DNA from 3 places in the Sphaerisporangium sp. NPDC051011 genome. Region 3 is predicted to be linked to each of the others. Evidence: riboswitches for the same ligand, from Rfam matches in the RefSeq annotation. Region 3 holds a riboswitch; each other region holds the start of a gene.

Region 1 (6,530 bases), on a different contig from region 3:
TCCTGGAGCAGGCGCACTTCGAGAACACCTTCGACAGCGCCCTGCGGGTCGCCCTGCACAAGAGCGGCAAGTACTCCGTCGAGCAGCCCCTGCGCCTCGGCCTGGTGCTGGCCGCACGCGGCCAGGAGCCGTGGATCGACCGGCTGTGCGTGGAGTACGGGCAGAAGGTCGGCATCGCCTTCCAGCTGCGCGACGACGTGCTCGGCGTGTTCGGCGACCCGGCCCAGACCGGCAAGCCCGCGGGCGACGACCTGCGCGAGGGCAAGCGGACCATGCTGATCGCGCGCACGCTGTCGGCGGCCTCCGAGCGCCAGGCCGGCGACGTACGGCGCCTGCTCGGCGACCCGGCCCTGGACGCGGACGGCGTCGAGCGGCTGCGCCGGATCATCGAGGACACCGGGGCCCTGGCCGCGAGCGAGGAGATGATCAAGCGCTACCACGACGACGCGCTGAGCGGCCTGGAGCGCGCGCCGATCACCGCCGAGGCCCGCGCGGCCCTGGAGGAGCTCGCGGCCGCCGCGACCTCCCGCCAGAGCTGAGCCGCGCCGTCAGGCGGCGCGCAGGCGCCGGGCGAACTCCGCCGCCGCCGCGCCCGGGTCCTCCGCCTCGGTGATGGCCCGCACGACCACGACCCGCGTGGCGCCGTACCCCATGACCTCGTCCAGCGTGCCGAGGTCGACGCCGCCGATGCCGAACCAGGGACGATCGGTCCCCAGCGAGGCCGCGTGCTTCAGCAACTCGGGCCCGGGCGCGGAACGCCCGGGCTTGGTCGGCGTCGGCCAGATCGGTCCGCAGCAGAAGTAGTCCACGCCGTCCTCGGCGGCCGCCGCTGACGCCTCCGCGTCGCTGTGCGTCGACCGCCCGATCAGGATGTCCGGCCCCAGCATCGCCCGCGCCACCGCCACGGGAAGATCGTCCTGCCCGAGGTGGAGCACGTCGGGACGGGCGGCGAAGGCGATGTCGGCCCGGTCGTTGACCGCGAGCAGGGCTCCGTGCCTGTCGCAGGCGTCGCGGAACACTTCGAGCAGCTCCAGCTCCTGCCGGGCCTCCAGGCCCTTCTCGCGGAGCTGGACGATGTCGACGCCGCCCGCGAGGACGGCGTCCAGGAACTCTTCCAGGTCGCCCTGACGGCGGCGGCCGTCGGTACAGAGGTAGAGCCTCGCGTCAGAAACCGAGCGCCTGGGCACGCCTCTTCACCTCGGTGTGCCGGCCGGCGACGATCGCGTCGACCGGGGCCCCCGGCAGGGATTCGTCAGGGGTGAAGAGCCACCGCAGGGCCTCGACGTCGTCGTACCCCGCGTCCGCCAGGACGGTCAGAGTTCCGGGCAGGCCCTTGAGCACGTCGTCCCCGACGATGAAGACCGCCGGCACCTCCGGTTCTGGGCCGCCCCTGCGGACGCCGATGAGCTTCTTGTCCTTGAGGAGCTGCTTGGCCCGCCCGGCACTGAGCCCGAGCCGGCCGCCTACGTCCGACAGGGGGAGCCATTCCCCCACGAGCTGGTCGGTTTCCCGATCGATCTGCGCAACAGAAAGCGTCACGAGTCCACAACTACCACGTCGTAGGAGGTCTCAAACACCCCCACAGGGGTCACAAGCAGTCACGCAAGGGTATCGATGGGTCCTTGGCGCGATCTTCGTCCAGCCTTTGCCCGCCCTCAACGATCCGGCGCCCCTGGACGAGGTCGCGTGGGCGGTCCACCGTGAAGATCGCCGCGAGACGGTCGTTTTCGGTCAGCCAGATCGCGGCCCACTTGGGGTCGGACGCCGGGTCGCCGCGCAGCACGAGGCGGGCACCGGTGTGGTGGCCGGCGTACTGGAGCATGCGGCCGAACTGCTCCGACCAGAAGTACGGGACGGGGTCGTACACGGCGGTCTGGCCGAGCAGGGTGGCCACGGCGGTCTCGGGGGCGTGCAGCGCGGTGTCCCAGTGCTCGATGCGCAGGCGGCGGCCGAAGCGGCGCGACCACCAGTTGGCGCAGTCGCCGACCGCGACGACGCGGTCCATGGACGTGCGCAGGTGCTCGTCGACCAGGACGCCGTTGTCCAGCGCGATGCCCGATCCGGCGAGCCATCCGACGGCCGGGCGCACGCCGATGCCCGTCACGACGACGTCCGCGGGGATCCAGGAGCCGTCCATCATCGCGAGCCCGCCCGGGTCGACCGAGCCGACCATGGTGCCGAGCCGCAGCTCGATGCCGGCCTCGGCGTACCAGGGCGCCGTGTGGGCGCCGATCTCGGGGCCGAGGGCGGCGGCCAGGGGCGAGGCGGCGGCCTCGACGACGGTCACCTCGCATCCCGCGCGGCGCGCCGCCGTGGCGATCTCCGCGCCGATCCAGCCCGCGCCGACGATGGCCACCCGCGTGCCGGGGGTCAGGCGCGCCCGCAGGGCCAGGGCGTCGTCGATGGTGCGCAACGTGTACTGGGGCCCCTCGCCGCGCAGCCTGATCGGGGTCGCGCCGGTGGCGATCACCAGCCCGTCGTACTCCAGCTCGCCCTCGGTCGTCTCCACGACACCCTCGCGCAGGCCCTTGGCGGCGACCTCGGTGCGCAGGTCGATGTCCAGGGCCCCGAGATCGGAGTCCACGACGGTCGAGTCCAGGTCGCCGGCCATGACGGCCTTGGACAGGGGTGGCCGATCGTAGGGGCGATGCCTCTCGTCGCCCACCAGAGTGACGCGCCCGTGGTACCCGCGCGCCCGCAGCGCTTCGACACTCCGTACGCCGGCCAGCCCGGCGCCCACCACCACGACATGATTCACAACTTGACAGTAAGCGGCGAGCCGGGTAACCCGCCAACGGCGATTTGGTAACGAATTGGCTCACTACTACACACGCGGGGTGATGAGAACGCTCAAGCGGGTGCGCAACGACGTACCAAGGCAGGAATAGGCACAGCGACAGGAATAGGCTTGTCCCGACAGACGCGCGGGAGTCCGGCGAGACCGGGCTGAGAGGAGGGCTGGCGGCCCTCGACCGCAAAGACCTGATCCGGATCATGCCGGCGAAGGGAGCGAGACCTCATGGTCGACACGGGCGCCGATAGCGGCTCAGCCGGGGCCGCGGACGTCGTGGTCGTGGGCGGCGGCATCGCCGGCCTGTCGGTGGCCTGGCGCGCCGCGGCGGCCGGGCACAAGGTGGTCGTCGCCGACCCCTCCCCCGGCTCGGGGGCCACCCACGCCGCCGCGGGCATGCTCGCCCCGGTGAGCGAGGTCACCTACACCGAGGAGCCGCTGCTGCGCCTCGGCCTGGCCTCGCTGGAGCTGTGGCCCGCGTTCGCGGCCGAACTGTCGGAGGAGTCCGGCCTGGACGTCGACCACCGCGCCGACGGCACGCTGGACGTCGCCTTCGGCGCGGACGACCTGGCCGCCCTGGACGAGCTGGCCGAGTTCATGGGCAAGCTGGACCTGCCCGTCGAACGCCTGACCGGGCGCGAGTGCCGGCGCGCCGAGCCGATGCTGGCGCCCTCGGTCCGCGGCGGGCTGCTGGCCCCGGGCGACGCGTGGGTGGACCCGCGCCGGGTCACCGCCGCCCTGCTGGCCGCGCTGTCGCGCCGGGGGGCGTCCGTGGTGCGCGAGCGCGTGGCCGGCCTCGTGGTCGAGCGCGGCGCCGCGCGCGGGGTGCTCCTGGGGGACGGGCGCGCGCTCGCCGCCGAGCGGGTCGTGCTGGCCGCCGGGGCGTGGTCGGGGACCCTTCCGGGCCTGCCGCCGGAGGTCGCGCCGCCCGTGCGCCCGGTCAAGGGGCAGATCATGCGGCTGCGCGGCGCGCCGGGGTTCCTCGGCCGCTGCGTGCGCGGGGTGGTCCACGGCTCCAGCGCGTACCTGGTGCCCCGCGGCGACGGCGAGATCGTCCTCGGCGCCACGCAGGAGGAGATGGGGTTCGACACCCGCGTGACCGCCGGCGGGCTGTGGGAGCTGCTGCGCGACGCCCGCGAGCTGGTCCCTGGCGTGACCGAGCTGGAGGTGTCCGGCCTCAGCGCGGGCCTTCGCCCCGGAACGCCCGACAACCTGCCCGTGCTCGGGGCGACGGCGATCGAGGGCCTCCTGCTCGCCTCCGGCCACCACCGCGGCGGCGTCCTGCTCGCCCCCCTGACCGCGGGCCTCCTCGCCGCCGAGCTGGACGCGACGCTCGCCGGGTCCGCGTACGAGGACGCGGCGGCGGTCTGCTCGCCGCGCCGCTTCCACCGGGCGGCGCACGGATCGGGGAACGGCACCACCGGCCACCATCGATGACCAAGGAGGGTCGGGGCGCCCCCGGTCCCCGCCAGGGATCCGCCCCGCAACCGCGATGAACGTGACGATCAACGGAAACCCCTGCCGGCTGCCCGAAGGCGCCACCGTCGCCCACGCCGTCGAGGTGCTCACCTCGGCCGTGGCGGGCGTGGCGGTGGCCCTCAACGACGAGGTGGTCCGCCGCGGCGCGTGGGGCTCCACGCCGCTGGGCGAGAACGACCGCGTCGAGGTGCTGACGGCGGTGCAGGGTGGATGACCCCCGTACGACCCAGGTGAGGACTCAGATGAGACCGGCGGGACCGGCGAGACAACGGAGGTGGCACGGATGACGAGCGTGACCGAGCCGAGGACGGCGGACGAGAAGCGCGACGCGGGCCCGGCGGACGACGCGCTGGCGCTCGGCGGCGAGAAGTTCGCCTCACGCCTCATCATGGGCACCGGCGGCGCGCCGTCGCTGGAGGTCCTGGACGAGGCGCTGGCCGCGTCCGGCACCGAGATCACCACGGTGGCCATGCGCCGGCTGGACCCCTCGGCGCGCGGGTCGGTGCTGGACGTGCTGCGCGCGCGGGGCGTCAAGGTGCTCCCCAACACCGCGGGCTGCTACACGGCCGGAGAGGCGGTGCTCACGGCGCGCCTGGCCCGGGAGGCGCTCGGCACGCCCTGGGTGAAGCTGGAGGTGATCAGCGACGAGCGCACCCTGCTGCCCGACCCGATCGAGACCTTCGAGGCCGCCGAGCGGCTGGTCGCCGACGGGTTCGTCGTCCTGCCCTACATCGGGGACGACCCGGCGCTGGCGCGGCGCCTGGAGCAGGCCGGATGCGCCGCCGTCATGCCCCTCGGCTCCCCCATCGGCTCGGGCCTCGGCATCCGCAACCCCCACAACATCGAGCTGATCGTGGAGGCGGCGGGCGTCCCGGTGATCCTCGACGCCGGCATCGGCACGGCGAGCGACGCGGCGCTGGCGATGGAGCTAGGATGCGACGCGGTCCTGCTCGCCAGCGCGGTCACCCGCGCCCGCAGGCCCGGCCTGATGGCCGCGGCGATGAAGCATGCCGTGACGGCGGGCCGTATGGCGCGCCTCGCGGGCCGGATCCCCCGGCGGAGGTACGCTGAGGCCTCCTCACCGGCGATCACGGCCGGTGCGCACGAGTAAGTGGCCCCTTCCAGACGGGAAAACATGTCGGCATCGGTTTGGGATGTGCTTGCCCTCGTCCCGGCAAACCGCCCGTAAACTCACTCCCGTGGACACGACGGTTGCGGACCCCCTCGTAGGGCGAGTGCTGGACGGGCGCTATCGCGTCGAGTCGCGTATCGCCCGCGGTGGCATGGCCGCTGTCTACCTGGCCAGGGACGTGCGGCTCGACCGCACGGTCGCCCTGAAGGTCATGCACCGCTCCCTCGCCGAGGACCCCGACTTCGTGCGGCGGTTCATCGGCGAGGCGAAGTCCGTCGCCAGCCTCTCCCACCCCAACGTCGTCCACGTCTTCGACCAGGGCACCGACGGCGACCACGTCTACCTGTCGATGGAGTACGTCCCGGGGCGCACCCTGCGCGACGTCCTGCGGCAGCGTGGCCGCCTGCCGGCGCGCGAGGCCCTGGAGATCATGATCCCGGTGCTGGCCGCGCTCGGCGCGGCCCACCAGGCGGGCATGGTCCACCGCGACGTCAAGCCCGAGAACGTCCTGCTGAGCGACGACGGCCGCGTGAAGGTCGTCGACTTCGGGCTCGCCCGCGCCATCGACTCGGGCAACCAGACCCGCACCGGCGTCATGATCGGCACGATCGCCTACATGTCGCCCGAGCAGGTCACGGCGGGGGTCACGGACGCGCGCAGCGATGTGTACGCCGCCGGGGTGATGCTGTTCGAGCTGCTGACCGGGCGGCAGCCCTACCAGGGCGAGACCCCGATGTCGGTGGCCTACCGGCACGTCCACGACCGCGTGCCCGCGCCGTCCTCGCTGGCGCCCGAGAGCCCGGCCGTGCTGGACCGGCTCGTGCTGTCCGCCACCGACCGCGACCCGAACCACCGCCCGACCGACGCCACGGCGCTGCTCGTCGCGGCCGTCGAGGCCCACCGCGCGCTGCCGCGCGACCCCGCCCCGGCCCCTCCCCATCCCGTCCCGGCCCCGGCCCCGGCGCACGCGGCGCCCGCCAACCCCACGCTCGTCCAGTCGCGCACCGAGATGCTCACCACGCCGGGGATCGCGCCCCCGCCGCCCGGCCACCGCGAGCGGCGGCGCGTCCGGCCGGTCTGGTTCATCGTCGCCCTGGCCGTGGTCATGACCGGCGCGATCGGCGCCAC
Region 2 (6,530 bases), on a different contig from region 3:
GTCGCCGCTGTCGGCCTGGACGAACCGATCGAACACCCGCTCGCGGTCGCCCGGCGCGATACCGACCCCCTCGTCGTCCACGACGAGGACGACCCGGTCGGACTCCGGCCACGCCAGCACCCGGATCAGCCCGCCGTCCGGCGAGTACTTGAACGCGTTCTCCAGAAGCTGGCCGAGCAGTATGTCGGTGGCCAGCGCGTCCCCGTCCACCCACGGCAGGTCGACGGGGATGTCGATCTCCACGCGGTGCCGGTCGGACAGCACCGGCAGCCCGAGCGTGGCCACCCGCGCCCGCTCGCCGAGGTCGAAGCTCTCGACGCGCACCTTCAGCTCGTCGGCGCCCGACCGCGATCCGAGCAGCAGGTGGTCCATGAGCTGGCCGAGCGCCCGCGACCGCTCCGCGATGGTCCGTACGGCCGAGCGCCGCTCGACGTCCGACAGCTTGTCCCAGCGCGCGTCCAAAGTGCCGGCGAACCCCTGGACGACGGTGATCGGGGTGCGCAGCTCGTGGCTGGTGGTGGCGAGGAACAGGTCCTTGGCCTCCTCCAGCTCCTTGGCCCGGGTGACGTCGCGGAAATCCACCACGATCTCGCCGGTCTCGATGATCTCGGCGCTCACCACGTCCAGCCAGCGCCCGGACGAAAGCTGCGTCGTGAGCTTCTCGCCCGGGTCGGGCAGCGGAAACGGCGGGAGCCCGCCGATCACCTGGGCGGCGCGCACGCCGGTGAGCTCCTCGGCCGCGGGGTTCCACTGCCGGACGCGCCCGCGGTCGTCGAGCACCGCGATGCCGTCGGCGCTGGCGTCCACGACCGCGCGCTCGTGCGCCCGCTGCCGGACGACGTCCTGGTAGGCCATCGCGTTGCCGAGGGCGATGCCCGCGTGCCCGGCGAGCAGTTCGAGCAGCTCCAGCTCGATGTGCCCGGCCGTCCCCTCGGCGAACAGCGCGTACAGCGCCCCGTACGGACGCCCGCCCACCGCGGCGACGCCGAGCGCGATCGTGTGCAGGCCGGGCAGCTCCGACCAGATCAGCTCGTCCAGCGCCGCCTGGTCGCCCGTCTCCAGCAGCACGGTCTTGCCGGTGCGCAGCAGTTTGCCGACGAGGCTGCTGCGCAGGTCGGCCGTGGCGCCCTTCAGCCTCCCGGGCAGCCCGTGCGCGCTGACCAGGCGCAGGCGGTCGTCCTCGATCAGCACGAAGCCGCCCGCGTCGGCGCCGGTCAGCTCGGTGAGGCTCGCGGCGATGCGGTCGAGGACGGACGGCAGCTCCAGCTCGGCGTTGATGTCGGCCACGACGTCGGTGAGCCGCCGCACCAGCCTGGCCCTGCGCGCGCCGCGCTCGCGGGCGACCGAGTCGTTGGCGACGGGGTGGTAGACGGTGACGTACCCGAGCAGGGCGCCGGATTCGGCGCGCAGGGCGCTGATGTCCACGCGGACGTCCACGAGCGCGCCGTCGCGGTGGCAGCGCCTGGTGCGCAGCGAGACGGGACCGCCGGTGCGGACCCGTTCCAGGACCGCGTGGTGCTCGGCCATCAGCTCGTCCGGGACGAGCGGCACCCTGCGCCCGGTGACGTCGGCCGCGGCGAAGCCGAAGAGCCGCTCCGCGGCGGGGTTCCACATCAGGATGTTGAGGTCGCGGTCGAGCGCCACGACGGCGTCCGCCGCGCTCGCGAGGACAGCGCGAGCAAAGCCTTCATCGGCATTCTCTACCCTGTCGTCACTCATGACCCCCATCGTGCCCGTTTTCGCAGCCGCGTCTTGGCACTTTCGATGTACGAATAGTCGCAATTGCCCGTCCCGGGCGGTCTCGGGGGACGCCGGGGGGACCGGTTCGCTCGCCACCGGAGCATTCCTCCCCCTCTCCGGCCCGGGTAAAGCAGGCGGAACCCGGGCGACATGGACTTCGCCAACTACGTCGTGGCCGGTAGGAGGCCGCACTCCGCTACGCTGCCGGTAGCGGGACCGGGAGGGATGGGGCGATGACGACAGGTGACCTCGACGCCCTGGTGCGGGTGACCTCTCCCGGCTACGTCGGCGAGACCCCGCCCGACATCGCCTTCGGCATGACCGACACCCCCGTCGGCCGCATGACGCTCGCCGTCACCGCGCGCGGCGTGGCCGCATGCAGCTACGAGGACGAGCACGTCGTCTTCGCGCGCGTCTCCCGCGAGATCGGCACGTTCATCGGCAACGACCCCCGCCGCCTCGACCCGATCCGCCGCGAGCTCGACGCGTACTTCTCGGGCAGGCTGCGCGCGTTCACGACCCCGGTGGACCTGCGGCTGGCCACGCCGTTCGCCCGCACGGTGCTCCAGATGACGATGGCGGTGCCGTACGGCAGCGTCACGACATATCAGGAGATCGCCGACCGGATCGGCCGCCCGCAGGCGTTGCGCGCCATCGGCAACGCGCTGACCGCCGACCCGGTGTGCGTCATCGTGCCGTGTCACCGGGCGATCGAGGCGCCTGGGCATCTTGGGGGGTACGCCGGCGGGCCGGCCGCGAAGGAGCACCTGCTGCGCCTCGAAGGCGCGCCAGTGGGCCCAGCGCCAGCGTGACCAGCGCCGAGACGACGAACGCCGCCAGCGCCGCGTTCATCCACGGCTGGTGCGCGAACCCGATCGCGTCGCGCACCGCCGCCCAGGCCGCGTCCCACCAGCCCACCGTCGGCGTCACCGTCACGAGCCAGTACGCCACGAAGCCCAGCACCCACGGCACGATCATCAGCCACCGGGAGGGCGCGTCCTCCGAGGTGTCCCAGCGGCCGGCCGCGCCGAGCAGGAAGTAGTCGACGGCCAGGACGGCGAACATCGGGACGAACACCGCGCCGATCACGCCGAGGAACGCCCCGTAGGATCTGACGTCCACGAACAGGGCGACGCCCGTGGTCAACACCCCGACGCCGATCGAGAAGACGCGCCGGTCCACCCGGGGCAGCAGGTTCTGCAGCGACATCGCCGTGGAGTACACGTTGGCGAAGGACTGGTCGGCCTCGCGCAGCACCAGGACGCCGAAGAACACGGCCCCGAGGGGCACGGCCACGAACGCCTCCCAGACCCGGTCGGCGTCGTTGCCCACAAGCGACAGCGCGAGCACGCCCATCACCAGGCACGCGACCTGCGCGATCGTGTACCCGCCGACCACGCCGCCGAAGGCCGCGCGGCTGGAGCGCGAGTGCCGCGCGTAGTCGGCCGCGACCGGGACCCACGAGACCGACAGCGCGATCACGTAGTCGACGGCGGGGGCGAACGCGTCCCAGCTCCCGGCGCCGAGTGAGGGGCCCTCGCGCAGCAGCGCCACGGCAAGCCACACCATGGCGACCACCACGCCCGCCGTCACGAACCGGCGCAGCAGCCGGATCGCCCCGAGCGGGCGTATGGTCAGCGCGATCGTGAGCGCCCCCGCCGCCAGCACCCAGACCTGGTACGGAACCGCGTCGCCGAAGACGGCCTGGGCGGCGGTGGCGATCACCCACAGCTCGAAGGCGCCCCACCCGAGCATCTGCACGATGTTCAGCACGGTCGGGACGTACGACAGCCGCACGCCGAACAGGCCGCGCAGCAGAACCATCGCCGGGGCGCCGGTACGCGCCCCGGGAACGGCCGCCAGACCGACCATCACCGTGCCGACGAGGCTGCCGACGACGGCCGCGAGAACGGCCGCCGCCAGGCTCAGCGGCCGGCCGCCCAGCGGGTCGAGCAGATACAGCGCCCCGGAGAAGCCGAGCAGGCTGACCCCGAGATTGGCCCAGAACGCGCCCTGGTCGAGCGCCCCCAGCGTCTTCGGCGGAGCCTCGTCGAGGGTCAGGGGGACTTCGTCGACGATGGACGACATCGCACACTCCCTACGCCGGCATTACCCGGTCCAGGTTCATGCGGTCGGCGGTGCGCCCGGGTTTGCCGGGAACCGCCCTCTCAGCCCGGTCTCGCCCGAGCTCCCGCGGTATGGATTTTTACTGGATTATTACATCCAAGGGTCACGCGACGTACGGCTGGGCTCCGTTTTCGGCGACCATCGGCCGTCCGGCGGCGGCCCAGGAGTACATTCCCCCGTCGACGTTGACGGCCTCGCGCCCGACGTGGTTCAGCCACGCGGCGGCCTGCGCGGACCTGCCGCCGACGCGGCAGATGACGTACACCGGGACACCGGCCGGGACTTCGTCGACGCGCTGCTGCAGCGTGCCGAGCGGGATGTGGACGGCCGTCGGGGCGTGGCCCGCCTGCCACTCGTCGAGCTCGCGCACGTCGAGCAGGAAGACGTCGTCGGGCACGGCTTTGGCATCGATCTCTGGGACGGTCATGCCTTCATTGTCCCTGTTGCGCGACCATTCCGCCCGCTAACAGACCGTTGTCATCGATGACAGACCGTCGTTTTTCACGAGAAGGCAGGTCAGCGGCGCATCACGGACCTACGTGAGACCTACTTGAGCAGGCGCGACAGCCTGCGGTCGGCCAGCGGCTTGCCGCCGGTCTGGCACGTCGGACAGTACTGGAGGGAGGAGTCGGCGAAGGAGACCTCTCTGATCGTGTCACCGCAGACGGCGCATTTCTCGCCTGTACGGCCGTGAACCCGCAGACCTGACTTCTTCTCGCTCTTGAGGTCTTTCGCGGCGATGCCGTGCGCGCGCTCGACGGCCGTGCGCAACGTGTCCACGATCGCGTCGTACAGGTCCGCCACGGCCTCGTCCGTCAGCGAGCCCGCGATCTTGAAGGGGGACATCTTCGCCGCGTGCAGCACCTCGTCGGAGTACGCGTTGCCGATGCCCGCGATGACCTTCTGGTCGCGCAGCAGGCCCTTGATCTGCGTGCGGCTGCCGTTCACGATGCGCTTCAGCGTCTCGCGGGTGAACTCGGGGGTCAGCGGGTCGGGGCCGAGCGCGGCGATGCCCGGCACCTCGGCCGGGTCGCGGACGACGTACACCGCCAGCCGCTTCTGGGTGCCGGCCTCGGTCAGCTCGAACCCGGGCTGCAGGCCCTCGTCGTCGGGGGCGAACCGCACCCGTACGGCCAGCGGGCCCTTGCCGGGGCGCACCGGGCGGGCGCCGGACAGGTCGTCGCGCCAGCGGAGCCAGCCCGCCCTGGACAGGTGGGTGACGAAGTGGATGCCGTCGGCGTCGAGGTCGAGGAACTTGCCGTGCCTGGTGACGCCGGTCAGCGTCAGGCCCGGCAGGGACGTGACGGGGGGATCGACGGTCTTCAGCGCCTGGAAGGCGACGACGTCCACGGCCGCGATCGAGCGGCCGACGGCCCGCTCGCGGAGGAACTCCGCCAGCGACTCCACCTCGGGTAGCTCCGGCATGCCCTCACACTAACCTCTCACCACGCCACGAAACCGGCAGCGACCCTGAACCGGCCGGGTCGGCCCCCAGCGGGGTCCCGGCGGCCTGTGGACAACGAACTCACCTGTGGATAACCACGGCCGGCGGCGCACCGCGCGCCCGTCCGTGACCTACGGTGTCAGCAAGAACGGAAACCGCCTGGGGGCCGACCATGGACGTGACCATCGCCGAAGAGCTGCTGCTGCTCGCCTACCGCGACGACACCGGCAAACCGCTGATCGGCTCCACCGAGCTGGACGCCGGCCTCGCGGGTGCCCTGCTGGCCGATCTGTTCGTCGCCCGGCGCCTCGGCCTCGAAGGTGGCAAGGTCGTCGTCCTCGACCCCGCGCCGACCGGCGACGAGGAGCTCGACGCCGTGCTGGCCCACGTCGCCGCCGACCACGAGCGCAAGCCCGCCGCGTGGGTGTCCAAGATCAAGTCCATGGCGCTGCGCAAGCGCCTGCTGAGCCGCCTGGCCGGGCGCGGGGTGCTGAGCGAGCGGTCCACCAAGGTGCTCGGCCTGTTCCCCAGCAGGTCCTACCCCGAGCAGGACCCGGCGGTCGAGCGGGCGGTCCGCGCGCGCCTCGCCGGCGTCCTCGCCGGAGCCGAGCCTGATGAGCGCTCGGCCGTCCTCATCGGCGTCCTGAACGCCTGCAAGCTGGACCGCAAGCTGTTCCCCGAGGCCGACAGGCGGCGCGTCAAAGAGGTAGTCGAGGGCGACTGGGCCGGCCCCGCGGTCGCCAAGACGATCGCCGCCGTGAACGCGGCCTTGATGGCCGGGGTGGTGGCCGCCACGACCGTCGCGGTCACCTCGGGCACCGTCGGCTCCTGAGCCCCCACCCCGGCGAGCCCCTGCGCGAACGGGCGGGTGAGAGGTCGCTCCCGGCTCGACGGACGGGAGCGACCGGCGGTCCTGCGAAGGCGGCGGTCCAGGAAGCACAGGTGGCCTCCCGGGAGGCCCGGCCGGCATTCTCATGGCCGCCTCCGGGCTACTTGGCGCCGCCTCCGGGCTACTTGTTGGTGAGGACGTCCTCCGGGACCGGCTTGTCCTCGGCGAGGGCCTTGAACAGGCGCAGGGCCTTCTCGGTGTCCCACTTGACGACGGAGGCGCCGTTGATCGTGGGCAGCGAGCCGACCGGGACGGCCGTGGTGACCGGGCTGCCGCCCATCGCCAGGCCCAGGGACAGCAGGTCGAACGTGCCCGTCCCCGGGTCGACGG
Region 3 (6,530 bases):
TCGCCAACGAGCCCATAACCGGCTATCCGGGCGAGCATCCGGTCCTGCTGTCCCAGGCGTTCGACCTGGCGGCGGCCGAGACGGGCCTCACCATGCCCGCCCTGGCCACCCAACTGGCCTGGACGGTCCCCCGCGCCCGCCAACTCCTCGGCCTCCCGGACCACCGCCCCCAGCTGCGCATCGTCCCCTGACCACCACACCGATCGGCTCACCCGCCAGGGGATGGCCGCCCTGCCATCGGCCGAAGCGCTCGCGGCACTCGGCCCGCCGGCCCTCGTCAGCGCGGGGCGGTGGCCGGACGTCCGGACGCATCTGGTGTACGCGCGGCAGTACAACGTGGAGCGCATGCCGTCACCACTGACGAAGCGGCCGTAACCACTTGATCTGTCAGGCGAACACATCCTCAACGGAAGCGACCGTCAGCGCCCGCTGGAGCCATGTGTCCAACTGCGCCGCATCCGTACACCCCAGAATGCGACTACACGCCTCCTCCGAAACGGAAAGCCCGCGACCGTCCAGAACCATCACGATCGCCTCCGCCTTACCCTCCGCCTTGCCTTGCGCTTTGCCTTCCGCGATGTACTTCTTGGCGAAGTCGCTCTGGTACTCGTAGGACGTGGCCCTCAACCCCATCACGGACCCGTCACCCCTGACGGAGCTGCCGTAACCACTTGATCTGTCAGGCGAACACATCCTCAGCGGAAGCGACCGTCAGCGCCCGCTGGAGCCATATGTCCAACTGCGCCGCATCCGTACACCCCAGAATGCGACTACACGCCTCTTCCGAAACGGAAAGCCCGCGACCGTTCAGGATCATCACGATCGCCTCCGCCTTACCCTCCGCGACGTACTTCTTCGCGAAGTCGCTCTGGTACTCGTAGGTCCCCACGGCCATTAATTCCTCCATATGCTTGCGAGCCAGCTCAGGGAGCATCTTCAGAACAAAGTCAGCGTACAACCGGGACCGCTCGTCATCGAGGGCGGTCAGGGCGGCGTGGAAGGCCTCCAGAACCGGCTGGCCGTCCAGGTCGCCGCCATGGGCCACCGCCGACAGCACCGCGAGTTCCGGCGCATTGATCGCCTCGGCCGGGTCCGTCAAGGTCGGGAACGCGTCCGGGCCCGCGACCAGCGGAACCAGCCGCCAGCCGGGATGCCCCATGTCGATCGGTTTCATGCACCACCGGGCGGTGGGCGCGTCAGGGCAGATGACCAGCAGGATCGCGGGGCAGCGCGCCCGCGCCCGCACCGCCGCCAGATACACCGGCCAACTCCATCGCTTGCCGTGGTCACGGCCTCGTTGCACCTCCACCACGACGGTGAGCACCGGCTTTTTGTCCGAGAACGTCACCACCGCGTCCGCCTGGTACTCCACCGGTGGGCACTGCGTGAGATCACCCGATTCGATCCTGGCCTCACGGTAGCTCGGAAGCGTCAACCCCAAGGCGCGGACCAGCAACTCCGCGGCCATTTCAGGGCGGTTCTTGAAAAGCATAATGAATGCTTCATGTTCCAACGAGGGCATGGCCAGGACATTAGCAGGAGGGCAAAGTCCGAACAAAACTTCGACAGATAATCATCCGAACACCCAGAAGGCAATCCAATACTCATATATCGAGCCAAATCAATTTAGGTACGACCGCGCGCAAATCAGGCACACGGTGCCCACAATCTTCACCCCATCCACAATGAGCCACAGATACTGCATACGGATGTTCAGCTCGCCCATCGTCCACTCCTAGCCGGGACGAGATCGCGCCAGGCACGTAAGAGGCTCATGAAGCCGGTGGACGACGACTCGAAGCATCCAGCGATCAGCAGTCGGCAACAACAGGGCCCGAGCCGGAGCGCCCCCCGGGTGCGGAGGCGAGGACCAGTTCCAGCGGGGACCCGCTTGCGACGGTGGCGGTCTGGCCTTCGTGGGGGCGGGTTCTGCTTGGTTTGGGGGGCGATATGGCTTGTATTCGGTTATGTCAGGTGATTTGGTGGGGTGAGTCGTGGGGTGGGGGTGGGTTGGGGGTTTTGCGGGGCCGGAGTTAGCGATGTTGGGTTAGCCTCGATCACACGGTCGCGTTAGCCTTGCCAGGACAACCGCGGGAGCCCGGCGCACCGGGCTGAGAGTGTGGCTGCTGCGGCCGCAGACCGCTCGAACCTGACCGGGTCATGCCGGCGTAGGGAGCTGTTCTATGGAGACGTCCGGGTCCACCGCCACGTTGACGGTGTCGTCCAGCCCGTTCAGCGAAGAGCTGTGGGAGGCCGTCCAGCCCACATTCACGGCCATCCTCGACCACCCGTTCATCACGGGCCTGGTCGACGGCACGCTGCCCCACGACACGTTCCGCCACTTCGTCGTGCAGGACTCCCACTACCTGCGCGACTACGCCCGGGCCCTCGCGCTGTGCGCGGCGAAGTCGCCCAGCGAGGACCACGTACGCGCGTTCGCGCACGACGCGGTGAACGCGGTCGCGACCGAGCAGGAGATGCATTCGGAGTTCATGTTCCAGCTCGGCGGCTCGGCCGAGGAGGCCGAGAAGCTGCCCGTCACGCCGACCACCCGCGCGTACACGAGCTACCTGCTGGCCACGGTGTACGGGGGCTCGTTCCTGGACGCCCTGGCCGCGGTGCTGCCCTGCTACGTGATCTACGCCCGCATGGGCGAGACGCTGCTCGCGAAGTCGTCGCCCGACCCGCTGTACGCGCAGTGGATCGCCGCCTACGCGGACCCGACATTCCAGAAGGTGGTGCGCCGGGTCGTCGACCTGATCGACCGTACCGGCGCGGACTCGACGCCCCGGCAGCGCGCCGTCGCGCTCGAGCACTTCGTCACGACGGCTCGCTATGAGTGGATGTTCTGGGACGCCGCGTGGCGCCAGGAGTCCTGGCCTGTCTGAGCGGCACCGGCCGACGCGGCACCGGCCGACACCGGCCACCGCCACCACACGCCCAGCGCCGACCGGCTCGGGGGGCCGGTCAGTCAGGCCGGAATGTTCAGGCCGGTACGTTCAGCACCGCCGCCGCCCGGTCAGGGCCACGGTCAAAGCCAGCTGTTACGGCGGAACCCTCGGTAGAGCAGCGAGCAGACGACGAGCATGAAGCCGAGCACGACCGGATAGCCCCAGATGGCGGACAGCTCGGGCATGTGGCGGAAGTTCATGCCGTAGATGCCGGCGATCATCGTGGGGACCGAGATGATGGCGACCCATGCCGAGATCTTGCGCATGTCCTCGTTCGCGAGCGCGTTGGAGCGCGCGAGCGCGGCCTGGAGGATGGAGTTGCACAGCTCGTTGGACGACTCGACCTGCTCGCAGACCCGCGAGAGGTGGTCGACGACGTCGCGGAAGTACTCGCGCATCTCGGAGGGGATCATGCGGCGGGTGGGCAGCGCGTTGAACGGAGTCTGCAACGGCGTGACCGCGCGCTTCATCTCGATCATCTCGCGCTTGAGCTGGTAGATGCGGCTGATGTCGCGGGAGCTGACGTCGGCGAAGACGGCGGCCTCGACCTCTTCCAGCTCGGCCTGCATCAGATCGGACACCGAGAGGTACCTGTCGACGACGTGGTCGGCGATGGCGTGCAGCACGCTGGAGGGCCCGCGCGCGAGCAGCTTCGGCTTGTCTTCGAGGCGCCTGCGCACGTCGGCCAGGGGACACTGCTCGCCGTGGCGGACGGTCACCACGAAGTCGGACCCGACGAACACCATGATCTCGCCGGTGGCGATGATCTGGTGGGAGTCGTCCGGCTCGTCGTGGTCGAGGTAGGCGACGGTCTTGAGCACGACGAACAGTGAGTCACCGTAGCGCTCGACCTTGGGGCGCTGGTGGGCCTTCACGGCGTCCTCGACGGCGAGGGGGTGGAGGCCGAAGATCTCGGCCAGCCAGCCGACCTCGGGCGCATCGGGCTCGTGCAGGCCGACCCAGACGTAGGCGCCGCCGGTCTCGGAGGCGGCGTTGTGCTCACGAACCAGGGTGACGGCCTCGGGGATGCCGGGGACGTCGACACGCTTGCCGCCGATGTAGGCGCCGAACTCCACGACGGAGTCGCTCGGGGGCACGCACCGGCCGTTCGGCTCACGTCGGGAGCCCTTCGCGCCGGGGGAGGCACTGAGGCGCACGTGGGCGGGGCGCTGGTGCAGGTTGATCCGCTGGAACAGGGTGGAGGAGCGCATGGCGGTCCCTTCCCGCCCGACCTGGCGGAGCCATGCGCGAATGAGTCAAGGGCGGCGAACGGCCGCTAAGAGGAAGTCAGCGCGTGGCTCTCAGTCGGACACCGAGTTGGAGTGGTCGGGTTTGCGCACGACGTACGTGCGCGAGCACGTACTGCTGGGATCACCAGAAGTCATCCCGAGTCCACCTCCAATCGCCGAGAGACAAGCCAGAGCTGCCCCAACCTACCACAGGCGGGGCTGCTCCCCTAGCCTACAACGCCCTTACCGGTTCGATCATGAATATCGGCACAAAGGCCGTTCACCAGTGCGTGACCAGCAAGCGTCGCGCCACCCCCGAACCCCCCTGACAGGAACACGGGACGCGGTCCGGTGACCCCGGAACCGACCCGTAGACTCCCCACGTGCGCGTTCTTGTGATTGGATCCGGCGGCCGTGAGCACGCCCTGTGCCGTGCCCTCGGGCTGGACCCCTCGGTGTCGGAGCTGCACTGCGCCCCCGGCAACGCCGGCATCGCCGCGGTGGCCACCGTACATCCGGTGGTACCCACCGACCCGCGGGCGGTCGCCGCGCTGGCCACGCGCCTCGGCGCCGAGCTCGTCGTGGTCGGCCCCGAGGCGCCGCTGGTGGCGGGCGTCGCCGACGCCGTGCGCGCGGCGGGCATCGCCTGCTTCGGCCCGTCCGCGCAGGCCGCACGCATCGAGGGTTCCAAGGCGTTCGCCAAGGACGTGATGACGGCGGCGGGCGTGCCGACGGCGGGCGCGCGCGTGTGCGTCACCCGCCAGGAGGCCGAGGCCGCGCTGGACGCGTTCGGCGCGCCGTACGTCGTGAAGGACGACGGGCTCGCGGCCGGCAAGGGCGTCGTGGTGACGTCCGACCGCGACGAGGCGCTGGCCCACTCGGCGGCGTGCGAGCGCGTCGTCATCGAGGAGTACCTCGACGGTCCCGAGGTGTCGCTGTTCGCGCTGTGCGACGGCGCGACGGCCGTGCCGCTGCAGCCCGCGCAGGACTTCAAGCGCGCCTACGACGGCGACGAGGGCCCGAACACCGGCGGCATGGGCGCCTACACCCCGCTGCCGTGGGCGCCGCAGTGGCTCACCGAGCGCGTCATGGACGAGGTCGTGCTACCCACCGTCCGCGAGCTGGCCCGGCGCGGCACGCCGTACGCGGGGGTGCTGTACGCGGGGCTGGCGCTGACGTCCTCGGGCCCGCGGGTCATCGAGTTCAACGCGCGCTTCGGCGACCCGGAGACGCAGGTCGTGCTGGATCGCCTGGAGACCCCGCTCGCGGGTCTGCTGTACGCCTGCGCGACCGGCACGCTGGCGGACGAGCCCGCGCCGAGGTACCGCGACGGCGCGGCCGTGACGGTAGTCGTGGCCGCCGAGAACTACCCGGGCGACCCGGTGAAGGGCGACCGCGTCGAGGGCCTTTCGACCCCGGTGAAGGACGCGTACGTCATCCACGCGGGCACGGCGTTCGACGCCGAGGGCCGGGTGGTCTCGGCGGGCGGCCGGGTGCTCAGCGTCGTCGGTACGGGTCCGGACGTCGCCGCCGCGCGCGCCGCCGCGTACGCGCTCGTGGACCGCGTCCGGCTGCGCGGCTCCCACCACCGCTCCGACATCGCCGCACGCGCCTAGAACGGCTCTTGGGCGCGCCCAGGACGCTCTGGAGCACGCAGCCATCCCTGGAAGCGCTCCCAGCGCGCCAGGGCCCGCACACGCGCGCCTGGAAAGGCGTCCCCGCCGCGATCTCCCGCACGGTGGCGGGCCGGCCCGCACGCGCGCGCCTGGAAGGGCGGCAGGTGACTTCCGCGTCACGATGAGACGGGTGGTGTGGCGCGGACGCCCGCCACCCGCGATGATCCGGAAAGGGGCGAATCCGGGAGGAGCGCACATATGACTGCCGAGCCGGCGGTGCGGGGGAACGAGGCGCCGGAGGTTCCCGGCGACCGTGAGTCGCCGCGCTGGCCCGGCGTGTGGCGGGTGGCCATCGCCTCGCGCGCCGAGGAGGTGCAGGCCGACGCCGAACGCTGCCTCGCGGCCCGCCCTGGCGACCCGGCGATGATCGCGCTGCACGCCTCGATCCTGCGCCAGCTCGGCGTCGCGCGCGAGTACGTCAAGGAGCGCCAGGGCTGGCGGCGCTGGCTGACCGGTCAGGCCATCGAGGGCGCGTGGGCGAACCTGTACGGCGCGACCGTCATGCTGTTCGGCATGCTCCCGGAGCGCGAGCTGAACCCGAGGGCGCCCGAGGTGCTGGCGGTCGGCCGCGCGTACCTGCCTGCGGACGACGCGCGCATCGCCCAGCTCGCGACCCGCCTCGCCGCGGGCGACATCGCCGAAGCCGACCGGTCGCTGCTGCAGTCGGTGCTGCG

What was found. Region 3 has a riboswitch for thiamine pyrophosphate ahead of tenA (thiaminase II). Riboswitches for the same ligand answer to the same signal wherever they lie in the genome.
Region 1: it holds a riboswitch for thiamine pyrophosphate, as region 3 does, so the genes downstream of both, thiO (glycine oxidase ThiO) here and tenA (thiaminase II) in region 3, are expected to answer to the same signal.
Region 2: it holds a riboswitch for thiamine pyrophosphate, as region 3 does, so the genes downstream of both, AB0H21_RS38425 (cytosine permease) here and tenA (thiaminase II) in region 3, are expected to answer to the same signal.

The regions. Positions count from the first base shown of each region.
Region 1 covers NZ_JBFAGG010000003.1:286,997-293,526, reverse strand. The annotation lists gene AB0H21_RS08565 (polyprenyl synthetase family protein) at 1-539, shown strand, start outside; gene thiE (thiamine phosphate synthase) at 549-1,187, opposite strand; gene AB0H21_RS08555 (Rv2175c family DNA-binding protein) at 1,165-1,539, opposite strand; gene AB0H21_RS08550 (FAD-dependent oxidoreductase) at 1,589-2,758, opposite strand; TPP riboswitch at 2,915-3,026, shown strand; gene thiO (glycine oxidase ThiO) at 3,020-4,228, shown strand; gene thiS (sulfur carrier protein ThiS) at 4,284-4,484, shown strand; gene AB0H21_RS08535 (thiazole synthase) at 4,554-5,381, shown strand; gene pknB (Stk1 family PASTA domain-containing Ser/Thr kinase) at 5,470-6,530, shown strand, end outside.
Region 2 covers NZ_JBFAGG010000026.1:59,499-66,028, forward strand. The annotation lists gene AB0H21_RS38415 (PAS domain S-box protein) at 1-1,728, opposite strand, end outside; partial or broken gene AB0H21_RS38420 (methylated-DNA--[protein]-cysteine S-methyltransferase) at 2,316-2,468, shown strand; gene AB0H21_RS38425 (cytosine permease) at 2,428-3,828, opposite strand; TPP riboswitch at 3,819-3,946, opposite strand; gene AB0H21_RS38430 (rhodanese-like domain-containing protein) at 3,971-4,294, opposite strand; gene AB0H21_RS38435 (DNA-formamidopyrimidine glycosylase family protein) at 4,414-5,292, opposite strand; gene AB0H21_RS38440 (GPP34 family phosphoprotein) at 5,484-6,143, shown strand; gene AB0H21_RS38445 (LCP family protein) at 6,322-6,530, opposite strand, start outside.
Region 3 covers NZ_JBFAGG010000008.1:165,877-172,406, forward strand. The annotation lists gene AB0H21_RS20050 (XRE family transcriptional regulator) at 1-191, shown strand, start outside; gene AB0H21_RS20055 (hypothetical protein) at 223-375, shown strand; gene AB0H21_RS20060 (hypothetical protein) at 388-633, opposite strand; gene AB0H21_RS20065 (hypothetical protein) at 680-1,522, opposite strand; TPP riboswitch at 2,080-2,192, shown strand; gene tenA (thiaminase II) at 2,184-2,888, shown strand; gene AB0H21_RS20075 (magnesium and cobalt transport protein CorA) at 3,032-4,162, opposite strand; gene purD (phosphoribosylamine--glycine ligase) at 4,564-5,796, shown strand; gene AB0H21_RS20085 (hypothetical protein) at 6,055-6,530, shown strand, end outside.